DNA from 2 places in the Metapseudomonas resinovorans NBRC 106553 genome. Region 1 is predicted to be linked to the other one. Evidence: predicted binding sites of a transcription regulator. Region 1 holds the regulator's gene; the other holds the start of a gene.

The links. The regulator sigma-54, encoded in region 1, starts transcription at its own class of promoters, with help from an activator protein. The targets are predictions, from matches to a motif close to ANTGGCATNNANNTTGCTNT.
Region 2: PCA10_RS11165 (circularly permuted type 2 ATP-grasp protein) is a predicted target of sigma-54. The motif match lies at 2,304-2,323, and genes of this name have one in related genera.

Annotation. Positions count from the first base shown of each region.
Region 1 is NC_021499.1:1,102,484-1,106,842, reverse strand. It holds gene lptA (lipopolysaccharide transport periplasmic protein LptA) at 1-519, shown strand, start outside; gene lptB (LPS export ABC transporter ATP-binding protein) at 519-1,244, shown strand; gene PCA10_RS05105 (RNA polymerase factor sigma-54) at 1,392-2,888, shown strand; gene hpf (ribosome hibernation-promoting factor, HPF/YfiA family) at 2,973-3,281, shown strand; gene ptsN (PTS IIA-like nitrogen regulatory protein PtsN) at 3,292-3,756, shown strand; gene rapZ (RNase adapter RapZ) at 3,766-4,359, shown strand, end outside.
Region 2 is NC_021499.1:2,457,167-2,461,525, reverse strand. It holds gene PCA10_RS11170 (alpha-E domain-containing protein) at 1-858, opposite strand, end outside; gene PCA10_RS11165 (circularly permuted type 2 ATP-grasp protein) at 861-2,270, opposite strand; gene PCA10_RS11160 (peroxiredoxin) at 2,711-3,262, shown strand; gene ydcS (putative ABC transporter substrate-binding protein YdcS) at 3,527-4,359, shown strand, end outside.

The DNA of each region.
Region 1 (4,359 bases):
CTCCCCCTGTTGCTCAGCCTGGGCACCGCACTCGGAAGTGCCGCCGCCTGGGCATTGCCCACGGACCGCGACCAACCGATTCGCGTCCAGGCCGACAGCGCCGAGCTCGATGACAAACAAGGCGTCGCGGTCTACCGCGGCAACGTGATCATCACTCAGGGCACCATGAAGATCACTGGCGACACCGTCACGATCACCCAGAACGAGGCCGGCGACGTCGAAGTCTTCACCTCGGTGGGCAAGCCCGCGTACTACGAGCAGAAGCCGGCCGCGGACAAGGAAATCGTCAAGGCCTACGGCCTGACCATCCAGTACTTCGCTGCCAACGAGCGCATCATCCTGCTCGACCAGGCCAAGGTGGTCCAGGAAGGCAACACCTTCGAAGGCGAGAAGATCGTCTATGACACCCAGCGCCAGATCGTCAACGCGGGCCGCGCCACCGGTGGCAGCGTGACCACTCCGCGCCCGCGCATCGACATGGTCATACAGCCGAAGAAGAAAGAGCAGAAAGCACAGTAATGGCGACTCTCAAAGCCCAGCATCTGGCAAAGAGCTACAAGAGCCGCCAGGTGGTCCGCGACGTCAGCCTGTCCATCGACAGCGGCCAGATCGTCGGCCTCCTCGGCCCCAACGGCGCGGGCAAGACGACCTGCTTCTACATGATCGTCGGCCTGGTGAAGGCCGATCAGGGCCGCGTCCTGATCGATCAGCAGGACGTCACCCACCAGCCCATGCACGGCCGCGCCCGCGCGGGCATCGGCTACCTGCCGCAGGAAGCCTCGATCTTCCGCAAGCTGAGCGTGGCGGACAACATCATGGCGATCCTCGAGACCCGCAAGGAACTCGACCGCGCCGCCCGCCGCAAGGAGCTGGAAAGCCTGCTGCAGGAATTCCACATCAGCCATATCCGCGACAGCCTCGGCATGAGCCTGTCCGGCGGCGAACGCCGTCGTGTGGAGATCGCCCGAGCCCTGGCCACCGCGCCCAAATTCATCCTGCTGGACGAACCCTTCGCCGGCGTGGACCCGATTTCCGTAGGCGACATCAAGCAGATCATCCACCACCTCAAGGCCAAGGGGATCGGCGTGCTCATCACCGACCACAACGTCCGCGAGACCCTGGATATCTGCGAGACGGCCTACATTGTCAGTGACGGACAACTGATCGCCGAAGGCGACGCGGAAGCCATTCTGGCCAACCAGTTGGTGAAGGAAGTCTACCTGGGCCACGAGTTCCGCCTGTAGTCTCCCGCGCAAGCACCTACAAGATGGGTTGCAGGAGCTGGGAAAATCCTTCAAGGTCAGGCATATAATTTGCTTCCTGGTGGCGCTTCGGCGCCCTGTAGTGGATGGCGCGAGAGCGCCGGCGAATAAGGTGCTAAGCCCCCTGCCATGAAACCATCGCTAGTCCTGAAGATGGGCCAGCAGCTGACGATGACTCCTCAGCTGCAACAGGCCATCCGCCTGCTCCAACTCTCCACCCTGGACCTCCAACAGGAAATCCAGGAAGCGCTGGAGTCCAATCCCATGCTCGAGCGGCAGGAGGATGGCGACGATTTCGACACCTCCGACCCCATGGCCGAAGGTGACCAGCAGTCCAATTCCGGCAACCAGGATTCCAGCTTCCAGGAGTCCAGCGTCCAGACCAACGCCGAAGCCCTGGAAGACGGCGAATGGCACGAGCGCATCCCCAGCGAACTCCCCGTCGACACCGCCTGGGAAGACGTCTACCAGACCAGCGCCAGCAGCCTGCCGAGCAACGATGACGACGAGTGGGACTTCACCTCGCGCACCTCGGTCGGCGAAAGCCTGCAGAGCCACCTGCTCTGGCAGCTCAACCTGGCGCCGATGTCCGACACCGATCGCCTGATTGGGGTCACCCTGATCGACTGCATCAACAACGACGGCTATCTCGAGGAAACCCTCGCCGAGATCGTCGAAGCCTTCGACCCCGAGCTCGGTATCGAGCTGGACGAGGTCGAGGTCGTCCTCCACCGCATCCAGCAGTTCGAGCCCGCCGGCATCGGCGCACGCGACCTGCGCGAGTGCCTGATCCTGCAACTGCGCCAGCTGCCCTCGGGCACGCCCTGGCTGGTGGAGGCCCAGCGCCTCGCCGCCGACTTCCTCGACCTGCTCGGCAGCCGCGACTACAGCCAGCTGATGCGCCGCATGAAGGTCAAGGAAGACGAGCTGCGCCAGATCATCGAACTGATCCAGTGCCTCAACCCCCGCCCGGGCTCGCAGATCGAAGCCAGCGAACCCGAGTACGTGGTGCCGGACGTCATCGTGCGCAAGCACAACGAGCGCTGGCTGGTGGAACTGAACCAGGAAGCCGTGCCGCGCCTGCGGGTCAATCCGCACTACGCCGGCTTCGTCCGTCGCGCCGACTCCAGCGCCGACAACACCTTCATGCGCAACCAGTTGCAGGAAGCCCGCTGGTTCATCAAGAGCCTGCAGAGCCGCAACGAGACCCTGATGAAGGTCGCCACCCAGATCGTCGAGCACCAGCGCGGCTTCCTGGAATACGGCGAAGAGGCGATGAAGCCCCTGGTCCTGCACGACATCGCCGAAGCCGTGGGCATGCACGAGTCGACGATTTCCCGCGTGACCACCCAGAAATACATGCACACACCCCGCGGGATCTACGAGCTGAAGTACTTCTTCTCCAGCCACGTCAGCACCTCGGAAGGCGGCGAATGCTCGTCTACCGCGATCCGCGCCATCATCAAAAAACTGGTCGCTGCGGAAAATCCGAAAAAGCCGTTGAGCGACAGCAAGATCGCTGGTTTACTGGAGGCACAGGGCATTCAAGTGGCCCGTCGCACAGTAGCCAAGTATCGTGAATCCCTTGGGATAGCGCCTTCCAGCGAACGAAAGCGACTGATGTGACGCGGATATTGACCCACGCCAAAGTGTTCCGGTGGCAGGCCCGTTAGCCTGTCTCTTACACACGGGCAATAAGGAGAAAGCGGTATGCAAGTCAACATCAGTGGACATCAACTGGATGTGACCGACGCCCTGCGCAACTACGTTGTCGAGAAGTTCGACCGTCTGGAGCGCCATTTCGACCGAATCACCAACGTGCAAGTGATCATGCAGGTCGAGAAACTCAAACAGAAAATCGAAGCCACTTTGCACATCGCCGGCGGCGAAGTCGTTGCCAACGCGGAACATGAAGACATGTACGCCGCCATCGACCTGCTCACCGACAAGCTCGATCGCCAATTGATCAAGCACAAGGAAAAGCAGTTGAACCGCCAGCAGGGTGCCACCGCCCGCTGAACCCCTCCCTATGATCCGACTTGAGCAAATCCTGACCCCCGGCCGTTCCCTGGTGAACGTGCCGGGTGGCAGCAAAAAACGCGTACTGGAACAGATCGCCAAGCTGGTCGCGCGCGACCTTCCCGACCTCGACAACCAGGACATTTTCGAAAGCCTGGTAGCCCGGGAGAAACTCGGCTCCACCGGTTTCGGCAACGGCATCGCCATTCCCCACTGTCGCCTCACCGGCTGCACCGCGCCCATCAGCGCCGTGCTGCGCCTTGACGCGCCAGTAGATTTCGACGCCATCGACGGCGCCCCCGTGGACCTGCTGTTCGTGCTGCTGGTCCCTGAAGCCGCCACCGACGAACATCTCGAGCTGCTCCGACAGATCGCCAGCATGCTCGACCGCACTGACGTGCGCGAGCGCCTTCGCCAGGCGCCCGACAGCACCAGCCTGTACCAGGTGGTGGTGGACGTGCAGAGCGGACGCTAGGGTTTTGCCATGCGCCTGATCATCGTTAGCGGCCGCTCCGGCTCGGGCAAGAGCACCGCCCTCGATGTTCTCGAGGACCACGGTTTCTACTGCATCGACAACCTGCCGGCCGCCCTGCTTCCCGAGCTGGCCGAACGAGCGTTGCTGCACACCGAGCTGCTGCAGCCCCTGGTCGCGGTGTCGATCGACGCGCGCAACCTGCCCAGCCAGCTGCTGCGTTTTCCGGAGCTTCTGGCCGAGGCCCGCGCCCGCCACATCAAGTGCGACCTGCTCTACCTCGACGCGGAGAACGACACGCTGCTAAAGCGTTTCTCCGAAACCCGTCGGCGCCACCCGCTCACCAACGACAACCGCTCCCTTGCCGAAGCCATTCGTGACGAGGAACTGTTGCTTGCGCCGATCGCGGACCTCGCCGACCTGAAGATCGACACCACCCATCTCAACCTCTACCAGCTGCGCGACAGCCTCAAGCTGCGCCTGTTGAACCAGCCCGAGCCCGGCACCGCCTTCCTCATCGAATCCTTCGGATTCAAGCGTGGCATGCCGGTGGACGCCGACCTGGTGTTCGACGTGCGCTGCCTGCCCAATCCGTACTGGAAGCCC
Region 2 (4,359 bases), 1.4 Mb from region 1:
GAGGATCTCGCCGATGGCGGTGTAGCGCAGCCGCGCGTCCAGTTCCGCGGCCAGGCGCTGGGCCGGCCTGCCGTTGTCACCGGGCAGGCTGGCGAGGATATGGTTCAGCTCCTCCATGCAGGCGCGCAGCGAGCGCGGCACGTCGGCGCGCAGCAGGAGCAGCTCGGACACCTGGTGGGCGCCGGGCGAGCCCCGGTAGATCTCCGTGTAGGCCTCGAAGGAGGACAGCGCGCGGAGCAAGGCGCTCCACTGGTAGTAGCCACGGGCCGAGGTATCGCTCACCTCTTCCGCTTCCTCGCCGAGCATCTCGTAGCGGGCATCCAGCAGGCGCAGGGTGTTGTCGGCGCGTTCGATGAAGGTACCCAGGCGGATGAAGCGATAGGCCTCGCCACGCATGATGGTGCCGTAGGTAGCGCCACGGAACAGGTGCGAGCGCTCCTTCACCCATTCGCAGAACCGGCTGATGCCGTAGCGGCCGAGGCCCTCGTTGGCGATGCTGCGCACTTCCAGCCAGGTGGCGTTGATGTTCTCCCAGATATCGGCGGTGATCCTGCCGCGCACCGCATGGGCGTTGATCCGCGCGGCCCGCAGGCAGTTGTAGATGCTCGCCTGGTTGTCTTCGTCCAGGGCGAAGAAGTGCAGCATGCGCTCGGCATGCAGCTGGCCGTGGCGCTCGAGATAGGTTTCCAGGGTGCCGGTGATCAGGAGCGGCATGGCCAGCTCTTCCAGACCATTGCCGCGCCCGTCCTGGGGCATCAGCGACAGCGAATAGCTGACGTCCAGCATGCGCGCCAGGTTCTCCGCGCGCTCCAGGTAGCGCGACATCCAATACAGTTCGGAGGCAGTTCTGCTCAGCATGGTCAGTCTTCCACTATCCAGGTGTCCTTGGTACCGCCGCCCTGGGAGGAGTTGACCACCAGGGAGCCTTCACGCAGCGCGACGCGGGTCAGGCCGCCGGGCACCAGGCGGGTTTCCCGCCCGGAGAGCACGAAGGGCCGCAGGTCGATATGGCGCGGGGCGATGCCCTGCTCGACGAAGGTCGGGCAGGTGGACAGGCACAGGGTCGGCTGGGCGATATAGGCCTCGGGGCGTGCCTTGAGGCGCTCGCGGAATACCTCGATCTCCTTGGCGCTGGCGGCCGGCCCAACGAGCATGCCGTAGCCACCGGAGCCCTGGGTCTCCTTGACCACCAGCTCGGGCAGGTTGGCCAGCACGTGGGACAGCTCCTCGGGCTTGCGGCACTGCCAGGTGGGCACGTTCTTGAGGATCGGCTCCTCGTCCAGGTAGAAGCGGATCATGTCGCAGACATAGGGATAGATGGACTTGTCGTCCGCCACCCCGGTGCCGATGGCATTGGCCAGCACCACGTTGCCGGAGCGATAGGAGGCCAGCAGGCCGGGCACGCCGAGCATGGATTCGGGGTTGAAGGTGAGCGGGTCGAGGAAGGCGTCGTCCAGCCGGCGATAGATCACGTCCACCGGCTGCGGGCCCGAGGTGGTGCGCATGAACACCTTGTCGTCACGGACGAACAGGTCGGCGCCCTCCACCAGCTCCACGCCCATCTCGCGGGCGAGGAACGCGTGCTCGAAGTAGGCACTGTTGAAGCGTCCCGGGGTCAGCACCACCACGCGGGGGTTATCCAGCGGGCTGGAACTCTTCAGGGTGTCCAGCAGCAGGTTCGGGTAGTGGTCGATGGGGGCGACACGCTGGGCGGCGAACAGCTCGGGGAACAACCGCATCATCATCTTGCGGTCTTCCAGCATGTAGCTGACGCCGCTGGGGGTGCGCAGGTTGTCTTCCAGTACGTAGTAGGTGCCGTCGCCGTCGCGCACTAGGTCCACGCCGGCGATGTGGGCGTAGATGTCGCGGTGCAGGTCGAGCCCCTGCATGGCGATCTGGTAGCCCTCGTTGGCCAGCACCTGCTCGGCGGGAATGATCCCCGCCTTGATGATCCGCTGGTTGTGGTAGAGGTCGGCGAGGAACATGTTCAGCGCCTTGACCCGCTGGATGCAGCCCTTCTCCACCACGCGCCATTCGCTCATGGGGATGGCGCGGGGAATGGTGTCGAAGGGAATCAGCCGCTCGGTGCCCTGCTCGTCGCCGTAAAGGGTGAAGGTGATCCCCGCGCGATGAAACAGCAGGTCGGCCTCACGTCGGCGCTGGGCCAGCAGCTCCTGGGGCGTGTCCGCCAGCCAGCGTGCGAATTCCCGGTAGTGCGGACGGCATTCGCCACTCGCGTCGTACATTTCGTCATAAAAAGTGCGGGACATGCCTAACTCCTTGTCGCCACGGGCCAACTTGCAGTCGCAAGCCCCGTGCCATCGCAACAACCGTTTGCATTTCAACAACTTGCAGCACACGCACAGTCGTCACGCCCCAGTCTGGTGCAGCCCGCCACGCGTAACTGCCGACGCCGCCCTATTTGGCGGCGGTACAGGTTTGGACGGATAGCAACGGCGAGGTGTTCCCCCGCTTGCGTCCGGGGCACTGCCATCCTTGGATCAGACAGTCTAGCCCCGCCGCGCACAGCCATTAGGGCTCGATTGTTCTATACATATGTTGCGATTTGGAATTTGCCCTATAACTCGACGACCTATGCTCATGGAGCCGTCCTGTGGGCGACATAGCCGGGGTGTATTTCAAAGGGCCCGAGAGCCTTCCATAATTGCCCCAACCCAGTGCCTCCGCACCCTGCCACCGGAGGAAGACCATGCTCACCATTGGCGACAAACTGCCCGCGTTCGACCTGCTGGCGGTGGACCATGATTCGGAACACGCGCCCAACCCGGAAAACGCCTTCAAACGGGTCAACCAGGACAGTTTCCTCGGCAAATGGAAGGTGCTGTTCTTCTGGCCCAAGGATTTCACCTTCGTCTGCCCCACCGAGATCAAGGCCTTCGGCGACCTGCTGGAGCAGTTCAACGACCGCGACACGCTGCTGATCGGCGCCTCCACCGACAGCGAGTTCGTCCACCTCGCCTGGCGCCACGACAACCAGGACCTCAAGGGCCAGAGTTTTCCCTGGCTGGCCGACATCCGCCACGAGCTGGCCGATGGCCTGGGCATACTCGACCGCCATGCGGGCGTCGCCCTGCGTGCGACCTTCATCATCGATCCGCACAACGTCATCCGCCATGTCTCGGTGAACGACCTGTCGGTGGGCCGCAACCCCCAGGAAACCCTGCGCCTGCTCGACGCCCTGCTCACCGAGGAGCTCTGCCCCTGCAACTGGCACAGGGGGGAGGCGACCCTGCATATCTAGGCGAGGCTTCCTTCCTCTCTTGTAGGGGCGAATTCATTCGCCAACCGGACCGCAGGTTCGGCCCATGGCATTCAATCGGGAAACGACCTTGCCCTTGGCGAATGAATTCGGCCGTGCAACAAGCGCGGCGCCATGGTCGCCTGTGCCCTCCCAGCCCCTTCCTTGTAAGCCCGCAGGCCCCGAACTACGCTGCTGAATACCCCCGCCAACGGCATGCAGTTCCGCCGAACAGGCTCCGCACGTCATGTACAACAGGAGTCGACAATGCCTTCGCTCAAACCCGTTTTCCTCTCGTTCGGCGTCAGTTGCGCCTGCCTCATCGCCTCCGCCCAGGCCGCCGAACCGCTGAAACAGCTCGGCCAGGGGGAAGGCCAGCTCGACATCATCGCCTGGCCCGGTTACATCGAACGCGGCGAGTCCGACAAGAACTACGACTGGGTGACCCAGTTCGAGAAAGACACCGGCTGCAAGGTCAACGTGAAGACCGCCGCCACCTCCGACGAGATGGTCAGCCTGATGACCAAGGGCGGCTACGACCTGGTCACCGCCTCCGGCGACGCCTCCCTGCGCCTGGTGTTCGGCAAGCGGGTGCAGCCGATCAACATCGACCTGATCCCCAACTGGAACACCCTCGACGACCGCCTCAAGGACGCCCCCTGGCACACCGTGGGTGGCGTGCACTACGGCACCCCCTACCAATGGGGCCCGAACCTGCTGATGTACAACACCAAGCTGTACAAGCAGGCGCCGGATAGCTGGGCCGTGGTCTTCGAGCCCCAGGACCTGGCCGATGGCAAACCCAACAAGGGCCGCGTGCAGGCCTACGACGGCCCGATCTACATCGCCGACGCCGCCCTCTACCTGAAGTCCGCCAAGCCGGAACTGGGCATCCAGGACCCCTATCAACTCACCGAAGCGCAGTACGCCGCCGCCCTCGAGTTGTTGCGCCAGCAGCACCCGCTGGTGCACCGCTACTGGCACGACGCGACGGTGCAGATGAGCGACTTCAAGAATGAAGGCGTGGCCGCCTCCAGCACCTGGGGCTACATGGCCAATACCCTGAAGGCCGAAGGTCAGCCGGTGGAAACCGTGTTCCC